One region of the Arthrobacter sp. E70 genome, then DNA from elsewhere that is predicted to be linked to it. Evidence: riboswitches for the same ligand, from Rfam matches in the RefSeq annotation. Region 1 holds a riboswitch; each other region holds the start of a gene.
The links. Region 1 has a riboswitch for S-adenosylmethionine ahead of AC3IMC_RS09660 (bifunctional o-acetylhomoserine/o-acetylserine sulfhydrylase). Riboswitches for the same ligand answer to the same signal wherever they lie in the genome.

Region 1 (4,208 bases):
GGAACCGCCAAGGACCGCATACCAGCTGCTGATTCCCAGCAGGTCCGCCAGCCGGGCCTCCGCCACAGTGCTGTCCCGGAGGGTCACCAGCGGGAAGCGAGAACCCCAGGGACGTCCGTCGGGGGCAGGTGAGGATGGTCCGGTGGAGCCGTAGCAGCCGCCCACGATGTTGATGGACACCACGAAGAACTTGTCCGTATCAACCGGTGCGCCGGGCCCGGCCAGCTGCTCCCACCAGCCTTCCTCGTCGGTGTCGCCGCGGGTCACGTGGGTGCTGCCGGTGAGGGCGTGTTCGATCAGGACCGCGTTGCTGCCGTCGGCGTTCAGTGTTCCCCAGGTTTCGTAGGCCAGCGTAACGTCGGGCAGGTAGCCCCCGGCTTCCAGTTCCAGTCCTCCAATGGAGGCGTAGCGGACAATTCCGTGTTCGGGGATGGTGGTACGGGCGACGGTAACCGTCATGGCAGGACCTCTTCTACGCGCTTGCCCGCCGTCGTCTGACCGGCAGGCCAGGTCTTCACCCGGGGCACCCCACCGCGGAAGGAGGGTTGCCGGCCAGCAAGCCGGGGCTGTCACTGGCACTCATGACCTGGTTCGAGTGTACGAAATACACCCCGCTCCGGACCAAGAGTGTGACTGGTTGTGACTTCCCCGGCTTGCCGGTGCATGTTTTTGCGTTGTGCGCTAGGCCTCTGCTGCGCCCTTGGCTGCCCGGAAGCCCGCTTCGAGGTCGGCAAGGATGTCATCGATGTGCTCCAGGCCCACGGAGAGGCGGACCAGCCCCGGAGTCACACCGGCAACCGCCTGCTGTTCCGGCGAGAGCTGGCTGTGGGTGGTCGACGCCGGGTGGATGACGAGCGAGCGGACGTCACCGATGTTGGCCACGTGGGAGTGCAGTTCCAGGGCGTCCACGAAGCGCTTGCCCGCTTCCGCGCCGCCGGCCAGATTGAAGGCGACGACGGCGCCTGTCCCCTTGGGACCGTACTTCCGGCCACGTTCGTACCAGGGGCTTGAGGGCAGCCCCGCGTAGGCGACGGATTCGACGTCGTCCCTTCCTTCCAGCCAGCGCGCCACTTCGGTGGCGTTGGCCACGTGGCGTTCCACGCGCAGGCTCAGCGTTTCCAGGCCCTGGGAAATCAGGAAGGCGTTGAAGGGCGAGACTGCCGATCCAAGGTCGCGCAGCAGCTGGACACGGGCCTTGAGGATGTAGGAAAGGTTGGCCCCGAGCGCGCCGCCCTCCCCCAGGTCGCGGGCATAGACGAGGCCGTTGTACGTGGGGTCCGGGGTGTTGAAGCCGGGGAACCGTTCCGGATCCTTGCTGAAGTCGAACTTGCCGGAATCGACGATGACGCCGGCGATGGCCGATCCGTGGCCGCCCAGGTATTTCGTCGCAGAGTGGATCACGATGTCTGCTCCCCACTCCAGGGGACGGATGAGGTACGGGGTGGACAGGGTGTTGTCCACAATGAGGGGCACGCCAGCCTGGTGGGCGACGCCGGAGATGCCTTCGATGTCCAGGACGTCCTGGCGGGGGTTGGACACCACCTCGCCAAAAAAGAGCTTGGTGTTCGGCTGCACGGCATCACGCCACTGGTCCAGGTTGTCCGGATCTTCCACGAACGTAACGGAGATGCCGAACTTCTTGAGAGTGTGGGCGAACAGGTTGTAGGTGCCGCCGTAAAGGCTGGGGCTGGCCACGATGTGGTCGCCGGCCTCGGCGATGTTCAGGACGGCGAAGGTCTCGGCCGCCTGCCCGGAGCTCAGCAGCAGCGCGGCGAGGCCGCCCTCGAGGCTGGCGATCCGCTGCTCCACGGCATCCTGGGTGGGGTTGCCGATCCTGGTGTAGATGGGCGCCAGTTCGGCCAGGGCGAAGCGGTTGGCGGCGCTTTCTGCCGTGGGAAAGACGAAGGACGTGGTTTGGTAGATAGGAAGCGCACGGGCACCCGTGGCGCTGTCCGCTTCCTGCCCCGCGTGGATCTGGCGGGTTTCGAAGGACCATCCGTTGGACATTCAAGGCTCCTTTGACATGGGCCCGGCATGCTGGGAGCACCTCGGGCCGCGCTTGCTGTCCGGCCGGCGCCGGACAACCAGGTCCTCACCCGGGGCACCCCACCGCGGATGGAGGGTTGCCGGCCAGCGAGCCGGGGCTTGGCGCTGGCACTCATGACCTGGGCCCAGTGTAGGAACAGAGCGGCCGTGGGGAACAGGATTGTGACGAACATGGTCCCGCGTCGTCCCGCCGATGTGGTCTTTCCCTTGCCTCCACGGAAGTTTCGCCAAAGTTCCACAGGGAACCCGCAGGATTCACCGAGGTTCGGCTGTTGTCCCCGGCCTGTCGGATAGATTCGCTGTGGGAAAGTTCCACAGCACAGTTCTCCAACGCACAAAAGGATCGGGATTCCGTTGCCCCAGTTGTTCCGCCAGGCTCTCCGCACCGTCCTGCCATCCTTGGCTGTTGGCCTCGTTGCCGTGGCAGGCGGGCTGGTGTCCCCGCCCGCGGCGTCGGCGGCTCCTGCCGCACCCGAAGCCAGCGACAACGGGCGCTACCTCGTGCGTTTCGCGGCCGGGACGGACGTTGCCGGCGAGGTGCGGTCCCTACGCGCCCAGGGCATCGGCGTCGTCCGTACGTTTGAAACGGTGCTGAAGGGCGCAGCCGTCCAGGCGACGGCCGCGCAGGCCGCCGCCATGATCCGTTCCGGACGGGCGATCGCCGTGGAACCCGACTATGCCGTCACGGTTTCGGAGACACAGCGGAATGCGCCCTGGGGACTGGACCGTTCCGACCAGATGGCACTTCCGCTTTCCGGGACCTACACGCCCCCGGCGTCCGGGCAGGGCGTCAGCGTCTACGTGGTGGACACCGGGATCCTCGCGTCGCACGTCGACTTCGGCGGCCGGGTTGCGCAAGGGTGGACCGCGAAGAATGACGGGCTCGGAACAAGCGACTGCAGCGGCCACGGTACGCACGTGGCCGGGACCATCGCGGGCTCGGTTTACGGTATGGCAAAATCCGCCACCCTCATTCCGGTGCGGGCACTCGCCTGCGACGGTAGCGGCCTCTACTCGGACGTGATTGCAGGGCTCGACTGGGTCGTTGCAAACCACCGCGACGGAGCGCCGGCCGTGGTGAACCTGAGTATTGGCGGCCCGGCGAGCAACACCCTCGACGCCGCGGTGCAGGCGGTCATCAGTGACGGCATTCCTGCGATTGTTGCTGCCGGGAACAGCGCCGTCGATGCATGCACCACTTCCCCATCGCGCCTGCCGGCGGCCGTCACAGTCGCTGCCAGCGATTCCTCGGACCGGCAGGCAAGCTTCTCCAGCTTCGGCAATTGCGTGGATTTGTACGCCCCGGGCGTGGGTATAACGTCCACCTGGTACACCTCCTCAACCGCTACCGCTTCACTCAGCGGGACGTCCATGGCAACCCCGCACGTGGCCGGCGCAGCAGCGCTCCTGCTGGCGAAGAACCCGTCACTGACCCCTTCCCAGGTTGCCTCGGCCCTGAATTCCTCGTCCGTCACCGGAACGATCGCCAATGCCAGTGCAGGAACACCCAACCGCCTGCTGCATGTAGTGCCGCCGACGGCGAACACCGGGACGTACGCCGTCCAGGGTCCCATAGCGGACAAGTACGCCGAAGTCTCCGGGATCGTGGGGCTTCCTATCGCCAATGAGGTTACGAACCAGCGGTTCGGCGGCTCGTACCAGGAGTTCGAGCACGGAATCATCGCTTACCTGCCCGGCTCGGCTGCCTTCGCGGTTGTCAACGGGATCAACACGACGTGGAAGGGCAGCGGCGCGCAGGACGGCGACCTTGGCTATCCGACGTCGGACGAATACTCACCGATGGCCGGTGGCGTCATGCAGAACTTCCAGTTCGGAAAGATCTCCTGGAACGCGGCCACGGGGTCCCGGATCACCAAGGGCGGCATCGGCGCCACCTGGGACAACGCCGGCGGCCCGCTCAGCGGCCTCGGCTACCCCACCACCGACGAGTATGCACCGATTCCCGGCGGCGTCATGCAGGGCTTCCAGTACGGCAAGATCTCCTGGAACGCCGCGACAGGCTCCCACATCACCAAGGGCGGCATCGGCGCCACGTGGGACAACGCCGGCGGCCCGGCCAGCGGCCTCGGCTACCCCACAACCGACGAAATCGGCGGCCTCGTGGGTGGCGGCGCGAAGCAGTACTTCCAGGGCGGAGAGGT
Region 2 (4,208 bases), on a different contig from region 1:
GCGGCGCACTGACTCCTGGGACGAATCCGACGTCCGGATCCGGCCCAACAAGAAGGGCTCCCGTCCGCGCACCAAAGACCGGCCCAGCCACGACGACGCCGTCACCGGACGCATCATTACCGTGGACCGCGGCAGGTATACCGCGGTGGTGGGCGAGGATTCGGACAACGAACGCGTGGTGATCGCCGCGCGGGCCCGTGAGCTTCGCCGCTCGCCGGTAGTTGCCGGCGACTTCGTCTCGCTCGTGGGGGATGTCTCCGGCGCCCCCGACACCCTCGCCCGGCTGGTGAAGATCCAGGACCGGCACACGCTCCTGCGCCGCAGCGCCGACGACACAGACCCCGTGGAACGTGCGGTGGTGGCCAACGCGGACCAGCTGGTCATCGTGGTGGCCGCCGCCAACCCTGAGCCACGCACCGGCTTTATCGACCGGGCGCTGGTGGCGGCCTACGACGCCGGGATCGAGCCCATCCTGCTCGTCACCAAGGCCGACGTCCGGGATCCCGCTGAGCTGCTGTCCAACTACACGCACCTGGACTTCCCGGTGATCATCAGCCGCACCGCCGATGAGCAGGCCTCGGGTATCGACGCCCGCTCCGACGATGGCCTTTCTGCCCGTCTCGACAGCACTGCAGTGGCGGCGCTGCGGGCCCACCTCGACGGCAAGGTCACCGTGATGCTTGGCCACTCCGGCGTCGGCAAGTCCACCATGGTGAACGCACTGACAGGTGCCGAGCGGGCCACCGGTGGCGTCAACGCCGTGACAGGGCGTGGACGGCACACGTCATCGTCCGCGCTGGCCCTGCGGTTGGCTGACGCCCCGCCCGGCAGCTGGATCATCGACACCCCCGGCATCCGTTCCTTCGGCCTGGCGCATGTGGATCCGGACAGGATCCTCCGGTCCTTTCCGGACCTCTCCCCCGGGATCGAAAACTGCGAACGCGGGTGCAAGCACACCGCATCGGCAGTGGACTGCGGCCTGGATGACTGGGTGAACAACGGGCACGCAGGTACCACTGGTCCCGCCCGGCTCGCGTCCCTGCGCCGACTGCTCGGCACGGATCCGAGAATGGAAGCGCAGGAAACCAAGGAACTCGGCAGCGTCAACTGACGCAGCCGAAGGTCCCGGCAGAGGCCGGGACAGACGGTAGTTTGGAACCATGATCCAACCCGCTTCGAGCTACAACGATGACCTGCGCCTGGCCCATGTCCTGGCCGACTCCGTGGATGACCAGACCATGAGCCGCTTCAAGGCCCTGGACCTCCACGTCGAGACCAAGCCGGACCTGACGCCGGTCACCGACGCGGACAAGGCCGCAGAGGAAGCCATCCGCGGCCAGCTGTCCCGTTCACGCCCGCGCGATGCCGTCCTGGGCGAGGAGTTCGGCAGCACCGGCCACGGCTCGCGGCGCTGGATCATCGACCCCATTGACGGGACCAAGAACTTTGTCCGCGGCGTCCCGGTCTGGGCCACCCTGATTGCACTGGTGGACGAGGGCGAACCCGTCGTGGGCGTGGTCAGCGCCCCGGCCCTTGGCAAACGCTGGTGGGCAGCAAAGGGCATGGGGGCGTACATGGGCCGGTCCCTCGCGGCCGCCACGCGGCTCCGCGTGTCCAACGTATCGAAACTTTCGGATGCCTCCCTTTCATACTCCAGCCTGACGGGCTGGAAGGAACGCGGGAACCTGGACGAGTTCCTTGCCCTGACGGAGGACGTGTGGCGGACCCGCGCATATGGCGACTTCTGGTCCTACTGCATGGTGGCGGAAGGCTCGGTGGACATCGCCTGCGAACCGGAGCTGAACCTGTACGACATGGCAGCTCTGGTCCCCATTGTCGTGGAGGCGGGCGGCCGGTTCACGTCCCTGGAAGGCGAGGACGGCCCGTTCGGCGGCAACGCCCTGGCCACCAACTCGATCCTGCACTCGGAGGTTCTGCACCGCCTGAACCCCTATTTGGACGATCTGCTGTAACGGTCGCCGTACCCCTCTGGAGCCGAATATTGCGACGCCGGACGCCCCCTGAAGGAGTCGTCCGGCGTTCTTTATTCGGCAGGCGTAACAAACGCCTTAACAATTGCCCCGGCTTCAGTCCGGGCCGTTCCATGTTCTACGCTTTTATGCAGGTCACGAGTGCCAGCGCAAAACCCCGGTTTGCTGGCCGGCAACCCTCCATTCGCGGTGGGGTGCCCCGGGTGACGACCAGGCCGGTCCGGAGCGGATGCGGCAAGCGCGGATTCCTGTCATGTCGGGGTCCTGATACAAGTGAGGTCTCTGTGACAACTGCCACCGTCTCCCCCAGCACTGCCATCGCCGAAGGATCGGCCGCCTTCAGCGCACGCCAGGCCGCCGGCCACCCGCTCGCTGCCGTCACCGGCGCTGAAATCCAGGCACCCCTGATCACCGGCGGACATGTCCGCTATGCCAACCTCGACTACGGCGCATCCGCACCGGCACTGTCCTTGGTCTCCGCGTACCTGAACGAGATCCTGCCCTATTACGCGAGCGTGCACCGCGGGGCCGGCTACGCCTCCCAGATCAGCACCTCGGTGTACGAGAACGCGCGGAGCATCGTCCGCGACTTCGTGGGCGGCCGCCCTGACGACTCGGTCATTTTCACCCGGAACACCACGGATTCGCTCAACCTGCTGGCTGGCTGCCTGCCCGTCACCGACGGCCGCGTTGCCGGCGAGGTCCTTTACCTGGACATCGAGCACCACGCGAACCTCCTGCCGTGGCAGGGCGTGCCGCACCGCAGCATCGTGGCCGCGGACACCATCGCGGGAACCATCGAGGCAGTCAGGGCCGAGCTGGAGCAGGGCGGCGTCAGCCTGCTCGCAGTCACCGGCGCCTCCAACGTCACCGGCGAGATCCTCCCCATCCGCGCACTGGCCGCGCTGGCCCACCAGCACGGCGCACGGATCGTGGTGGACGCGGCCCAGCTCGCCCCACACCGCCGCGTGGACATCAGCGCGGACGACGTCGACTACCTCGCCTTCTCCGGGCACAAGCTCTACGCGCCCTTCGGCTCCGGCGTCCTGGTGGGGCGCCCCGACTGGCTTGACGCCGGCACCCCGCACCTCGCCGGCGGCGGTGCAGTCAAGGAAGCGAGGCTCGACGGCGTCAGCTGGGCGAGAGGGCCGGCCCGCCACGAGGGGGGCTCGCCGAACGTGCTCGGCGCCGCCACCCTTGCCCGCGCCACGCAGGTCATTGCCGGGCTGGACCAGGACCGCTGGCACGCGCACGAGTCCGCCATCCGGTCCTTCCTGGTGGAAGGCCTCCAGGACATCGAGGGTGTCACTGTCCACCAGATCTTCAAGGACACCAACCCGGAAACGGACACCATCGGCGTCGTCAACTTCTCCGTGGAGGGTTATGACGCCGGCCTGGTGGCCGCCTACCTCTCGGCCGAACACGGCGTGGGACTGCGTGATGGCCGCTTCTGCGCGCACCCGCTGCTGAAGCGGCTCGGGCTGCCGTCCGGCTCCCTGCGCGCCAGCTTCGGCGTCGGATCCAGGCTGGAGGACGCGGAGCGGCTCCTCGACGGCATCCGCACCCTGCGCAGCAGCGGGCTGGGCTGGGACTATGTCGTGGATGCAGGCCGCTGGGTGCCGGCCAATGACTTCCGCACCTACCCGCACTGGGCGCCCAATACGCCAGGCACCGCCGGCGCCGCGCCCTGCACGGAGGACTGACCGGGGGCTAAGCACGGGGCCCTGGCCCTGCGCCTTCCGCACCAGCTTGCCTGCGCCGCCATGCGGTAAATTCAAAAGGTATCCATCGGCAGCAGGTGAAGGAGGCCACGCGTGGTCCGGGGCGGTCCCAAACTCGATCACGGGCGGCGGCAGGAGCTTGGGCAGAGCTTCCAGGACGGCGGCAGGCACTACCAGCGGGTCCGGCCCGGCTATCCCCTGGAATCGGCCCGGTGGCTGGTTCCCGAGCACGCCCGCGACGTCCTGGACGTCGGCGCCGGTACCGGAAAGTTCACTGCCTTGCTGCTGGAGATGGGCCTGGACGTCACGGCCCTCGACCCCTCTGCGGACATGCTCGCACAGCTGAAGGCCCACTGCCCTGCCGCCACGGCTGTGACGGGGACTGCCGAGGCGACCGGCCTGCCCGGGGCGGGCTTCGACGTCGTTACCGTGGCCCAGGCCTGGCACTGGTGCGACCCCCTGGCCGCGAGCACTGAGCTCGCCCGGGTCCTGCGGC
Region 3 (4,208 bases), on a different contig from region 1:
CAAGGCGATGACCGGCAGGCGGTTCAAGGTGAACCGGCCGGATATCTGGAACACCCGCCTGCAGGACAAGCGCCGCGCCTCGTTCGAATAGCCCTGCCTCAGGCGCCGGAACGCGCCGCCTGCCCGGTGAGCTGCGCTTCCAGCCCGGACAGCAGGATCGCGAGCCCCTGGTCCAGCTCTGCCTCGCCGTCGTATTCCGCGAGGGCAGGGGCCAGGGCGCGGAGCCGCGGAAAGTCCCTTGCGGGCAGGCGGTGGAGCCCCAGGCGCAGGAGCACCTCATTCTCCTCCGGATCCACCACGAACTCCTGCATTTCGTTGAGGATGTGGCCGTAGAGGAAGCCGTAGTAGGCGCGGTACACGTGGAGGGAGTCGGCCGGTTCGAAACCCGCCGCCACCAGCAGGGACAGGATCTGTTCCAGTGGCCTCAGGGTGCCCAGCGGCCGGAGGCCCAGCGGGGTGGAGAGGGGCCGCGTCACCAGCAGGGGCACCACGTTGGGGTGCCGGAGCGCTTGCCGGCGCAGGCTGTGGGCAAGCTTCCGAAGCTGCGCCTTCCAGTCCGGGTCCGCGGGTTCTATGGAGAGGTCATTGAGAACAAGCTCCGCCACACCGTCGAGCAAAGCTGCGCGGTTTTCAGCGTAGCGGTACAGGCTCATGGGATCCCGGCCGAGCTCCTGCCCCAGGCGGCGCATGCTCAGCGCTTCCAGGCCTTCGGCATCCACCAACTCGAGGGCTTTGGCCAAGACAATGTCCCTGCTCAGCCTGGTTTTCGGGTGGCCGCTCCTGGGAGTGACGGCGGAAGTCATCGCGTGGTCCTCATTGCCGGGCAGCCGTCCCGCCGTAACCGGGACTGTTGCCTCATATCTGGTCTACGGGTAAAGTCTACAGTGTAGACAAGGTGGTGACAGCACCCTGCGCTCCCCGATCTTCCAGGGGTTTGCACCTACGCAATCCTTTGCCCCCTAGTGCAGGGCATCGAGGTTCGCCGCTGCAGCCTGACGGCGGCACAATGCACCGAGCGAAGGGAGCCGTCATGGCACATTCGCAGTTCGACCAGTTCCTCCAGGAAGCCACCTACTTCGACCAGGCGTCAGAATCCACCCTTGACCGGGACCGGTTATTTGGCCTGTACATGAGCTGGTGCTTCATCAACCAGCAAGTACCCGGGGGCGAATCCAGTTTCTGGTCAGCCATGAAGGACAAGATCCCGGCAGGCCGCAAGGGCCTGCGGATGACGGGTCCGGCCGCGGCCGACTACATCGTCACCACCTATCCCGAACTGGTGTAGGCCTGCACGCGAACAACCCAGGGCCTTCACATAGTGGTAAGGGGAATGAATGCTGTGGCGCCGCGGGTGCCGCAGCATTTTCATGCCCGCGGCAAAATCCGACCACGCGCCACGGCCGCGCGGAGGGTGCCGTTCAATTACGGAACATGACGACGGCGGCGATGCGGCTGCGCGCCCCAGATGTTACGTTTTTGGGGAGTAATGAGTACCGGCGTTAAGCCCTGACTGGCCGGTCGGCAACCCTCCCTTTCGCGGCGGGGTGCCTCAGGTGAATACTCGGCATATCGACCGATTCGAGCTGCAAGCGTGGGAGAAGGAGATCCGTCGTGCCTGACGCACCCGCCACTGAAGAAAAACTGTCCTACCGCCTGATCAGCGGGCCGGACAACCGGGAATTTTGCGAGCGGATCTCCGCTGCCCTGGACGAGGGGTACGTGCTGCACGGCAGCCCGGCCGCCACCTTCAATGGCACCAGCGTCATCGTGGCCCAGGCAGTGGTCCTGCCGGCCGCGATCGCGTCCGCCGACGCCGCCGTGGCCACCGCCGTCGATGAGCTGGACGGCGAATTTGAGGGCGAATTCGACGGCGAGGGCCACGCATGAGCTACGCCGGAGACCTGACACCCCAGGAAGCCTGGACCAAGCTCGAGCAGGGCGCCATCCTGGTGGACGTCCGCACCGAAGGCGAATGGGCCCACATCGGCATTCCGGACACCAAGGCCACGGACAACGATCCGCTCTTCATCCAGTGGACCTTCCGCGGCGGCATCCCCAACCCCGACTTCCTGAAGGACCTCAGGGAGCAGGCACCCGAGGACCCGTCCGCGGAACTGGTATTCCTGTGCCGCTCCGGCGCGCGGTCCGTCGCCGCCGCCATTGCCGCCACCCAGGCTGGCTTCACCTCGTACAACGTGCTGGAAGGCTTCGAGGGGGAGCCTGACCGCTACGGCGAACGGACCATCAACGGCTGGAAGAACCGCGGCCTGCCCACCAACCTCGGAAAGAACTAAGTGACCTTCAATCCAGACGCCTCCGGATGGAGCGCCGACACCCAGGCCGTCCGCGGCGGACTCGACCGCACCAACTTCCAGGAGACGTCCGAGGCCATCTTCCTGAACTCCGGGTTCGTCTACGAATCAGCGGCCGCGGCAGAACGCGCCTTCACCGGCGAGGACGAACGGTTCGTCTACTCCCGCTACGGCAACCCCTCCGTGGCAACCTTCCAGGAACGGCTCCGCCTGCTGGAAGGCACCGAGGCATGCTTTGCGACGGCGTCGGGCATGTCGGCGGTCTTCACCGCGCTGGTTGCCCTGCTGTCCGCCGGCGACCGGGTGGTTGCCGCCCGGTCACTGTTCGGTTCCTGCTTCGTCATCCTGAACGAGATCCTCCCCCGGTGGGGTGTGGAAACCGTCTTCGTGGACGGCCCCGACCTGGACCAGTGGCGCGAGGCGCTGTCCCAGCCCACCACCGCCGTGTTCTTCGAGTCACCGTCCAACCCGATGCAGGAAATCGTGGACATCGCGGCCGTGAGCGAACTGGCACACGCCGCCGGGGCCAAGGTGGTGGCGGACAACGTCTTCGCCACTCCCCTCCTGCAGCGCTGCGGGGACCTGGGCGCGGACGTCATCGTCTACTCCGGCACGAAGCACATCGACGGCCAGGGCCGGGTGATGGGGGGTGCCATCCTGGGAACCCAGGAATTCATCGACGGCCCCGTCAAGCAGCTGATGCGCCATACCGGCCCCGCACTCTCCCCGTTCAACGCCTGGGTCCTGACCAAGGGCCTGGAGACTATGGGCCTGCGCGTCAACCACTCGTCCGCGACAGCCCTGCGGCTCGCTGAGTGGCTGGAGCAGCAGCCGGCCGTGAGCTGGGTGAAGTACCCGCTGCTGAAGTCCCACCCGCAGTACGATCTGGCGGCGAAGCAGATGAGCGCCGGCGGCACCGTCCTCACGCTGGAACTCGCGCCCTCTGCGGGCCGGTCCGGCAAGGAGGCTGCGTTCGCCCTGCTGGACGGGCTGCGGATCATCGACATCTCCAACAACCTGGGCGACTCCAAGTCCCTCATCACGCATCCGGCCACCACCACACACCGGGCCATGGGGCCGGAGGGCCGCGCTGCCATCGGGCTGAGCGACGGCGTGGTCCGCCTCTCGGTGGGGCTTGAGGATGCTGATGACCTTATCCGCGACCTGGAACAGGCGCTGAAGCAGATCTAGCTTCCGCCGCTCCTCCGCACTTTAATAGGCAGCGGAGGCGAAGGAGGCAAGCCATGGGCCAGTCACAGCCATATGCCAGGGCGGGAGCGGTGAGCACCGCGGCGAGCGCGTGCTGGCTGCTGGGGATCGCGATGGTGGGCAACGTCCACGCCACCAAAAGCGCCGAGCAGCGGCTGGCCATGCTGGAACGCCACCGCGGCCTCTGGACACTGGGACAGTTCCTCGCCGCAGCAGGAACGGCGGCGGCACCCCTGGGATTCGTGCGGCTTGCCCGGCGGCTGCGGCAGGAAGCAGGCAACGCGGAATCAGAAACCGGGCCTGCCCGGGCCGGACAACTGGCGACCGTCGCCGCCGTCGCCCTGCTGGCGGGCAGCCCCCTGTTCGTCTGGGCCCTCGCCGTCCGCGCCGCGGACATCGAGAAATTTGCCTATCGAAGGGGCGCTGCGTGGCCCTTCCTGGCGTACGCCAGCCTCCAGACCTGCGGCGTCGGCCTGCTGGGCGCGGCACTGCAGGCCTCCCCCCTCAAGGGCGGGACCGGGCTGAGCGCCGCTGCCAGTGCACCGGTTTTTGCCGGCATCCTCCTGCGCTACAAGGACATTCCGCCGTTCGTGTTCTACCTGATGCAGATCGCGGTCGGCGTGAAGCTCCTTCGTTTCAAGGGAGCCCCCGGGGACGGCTAGGGCTGGCGCACCCGCAGCAGTTCCG

Region 2: it holds a riboswitch for S-adenosylmethionine, as region 1 does, so the genes downstream of both, AC3IMC_RS04710 (aminotransferase class V-fold PLP-dependent enzyme) here and AC3IMC_RS09660 (bifunctional o-acetylhomoserine/o-acetylserine sulfhydrylase) in region 1, are expected to answer to the same signal.
Region 3: it holds a riboswitch for S-adenosylmethionine, as region 1 does, so the genes downstream of both, AC3IMC_RS00420 (DUF1737 domain-containing protein) here and AC3IMC_RS09660 (bifunctional o-acetylhomoserine/o-acetylserine sulfhydrylase) in region 1, are expected to answer to the same signal.

Annotation. Positions count from the first base shown of each region.
Region 1 covers NZ_JBYQFR010000006.1:162,384-166,591, forward strand. Annotated here, with positions in the region: gene metX (homoserine O-acetyltransferase MetX) at 1-459, opposite strand, end outside; SAM riboswitch class IV at 472-587, opposite strand; gene AC3IMC_RS09660 (bifunctional o-acetylhomoserine/o-acetylserine sulfhydrylase) at 682-2,007, opposite strand; SAM riboswitch class IV at 2,051-2,166, opposite strand; gene AC3IMC_RS09665 (S8 family serine peptidase) at 2,401-4,208, shown strand, end outside.
Region 2 covers NZ_JBYQFR010000003.1:182,050-186,257, reverse strand. Annotated here, with positions in the region: gene aroA (3-phosphoshikimate 1-carboxyvinyltransferase) at 1-12, shown strand, start outside; gene rsgA (ribosome small subunit-dependent GTPase A) at 1-1,111, shown strand, start outside; gene hisN (histidinol-phosphatase) at 1,161-1,973, shown strand; SAM riboswitch class IV at 2,125-2,238, shown strand; gene AC3IMC_RS04710 (aminotransferase class V-fold PLP-dependent enzyme) at 2,276-3,694, shown strand; gene AC3IMC_RS04705 (class I SAM-dependent methyltransferase) at 3,806-4,208, shown strand, end outside.
Region 3 covers NZ_JBYQFR010000001.1:95,814-100,021, reverse strand. Annotated here, with positions in the region: gene AC3IMC_RS00435 (pyridoxamine 5'-phosphate oxidase family protein) at 1-91, shown strand, start outside; gene AC3IMC_RS00430 (TetR/AcrR family transcriptional regulator C-terminal domain-containing protein) at 99-803, opposite strand; gene AC3IMC_RS00425 (hypothetical protein) at 1,031-1,285, shown strand; SAM riboswitch class IV at 1,483-1,598, shown strand; gene AC3IMC_RS00420 (DUF1737 domain-containing protein) at 1,612-1,887, shown strand; gene AC3IMC_RS00415 (rhodanese-like domain-containing protein) at 1,884-2,294, shown strand; gene AC3IMC_RS00410 (O-succinylhomoserine sulfhydrylase) at 2,295-3,503, shown strand; gene AC3IMC_RS00405 (hypothetical protein) at 3,557-4,183, shown strand; gene AC3IMC_RS00400 (glutamate--cysteine ligase 2) at 4,180-4,208, opposite strand, start outside.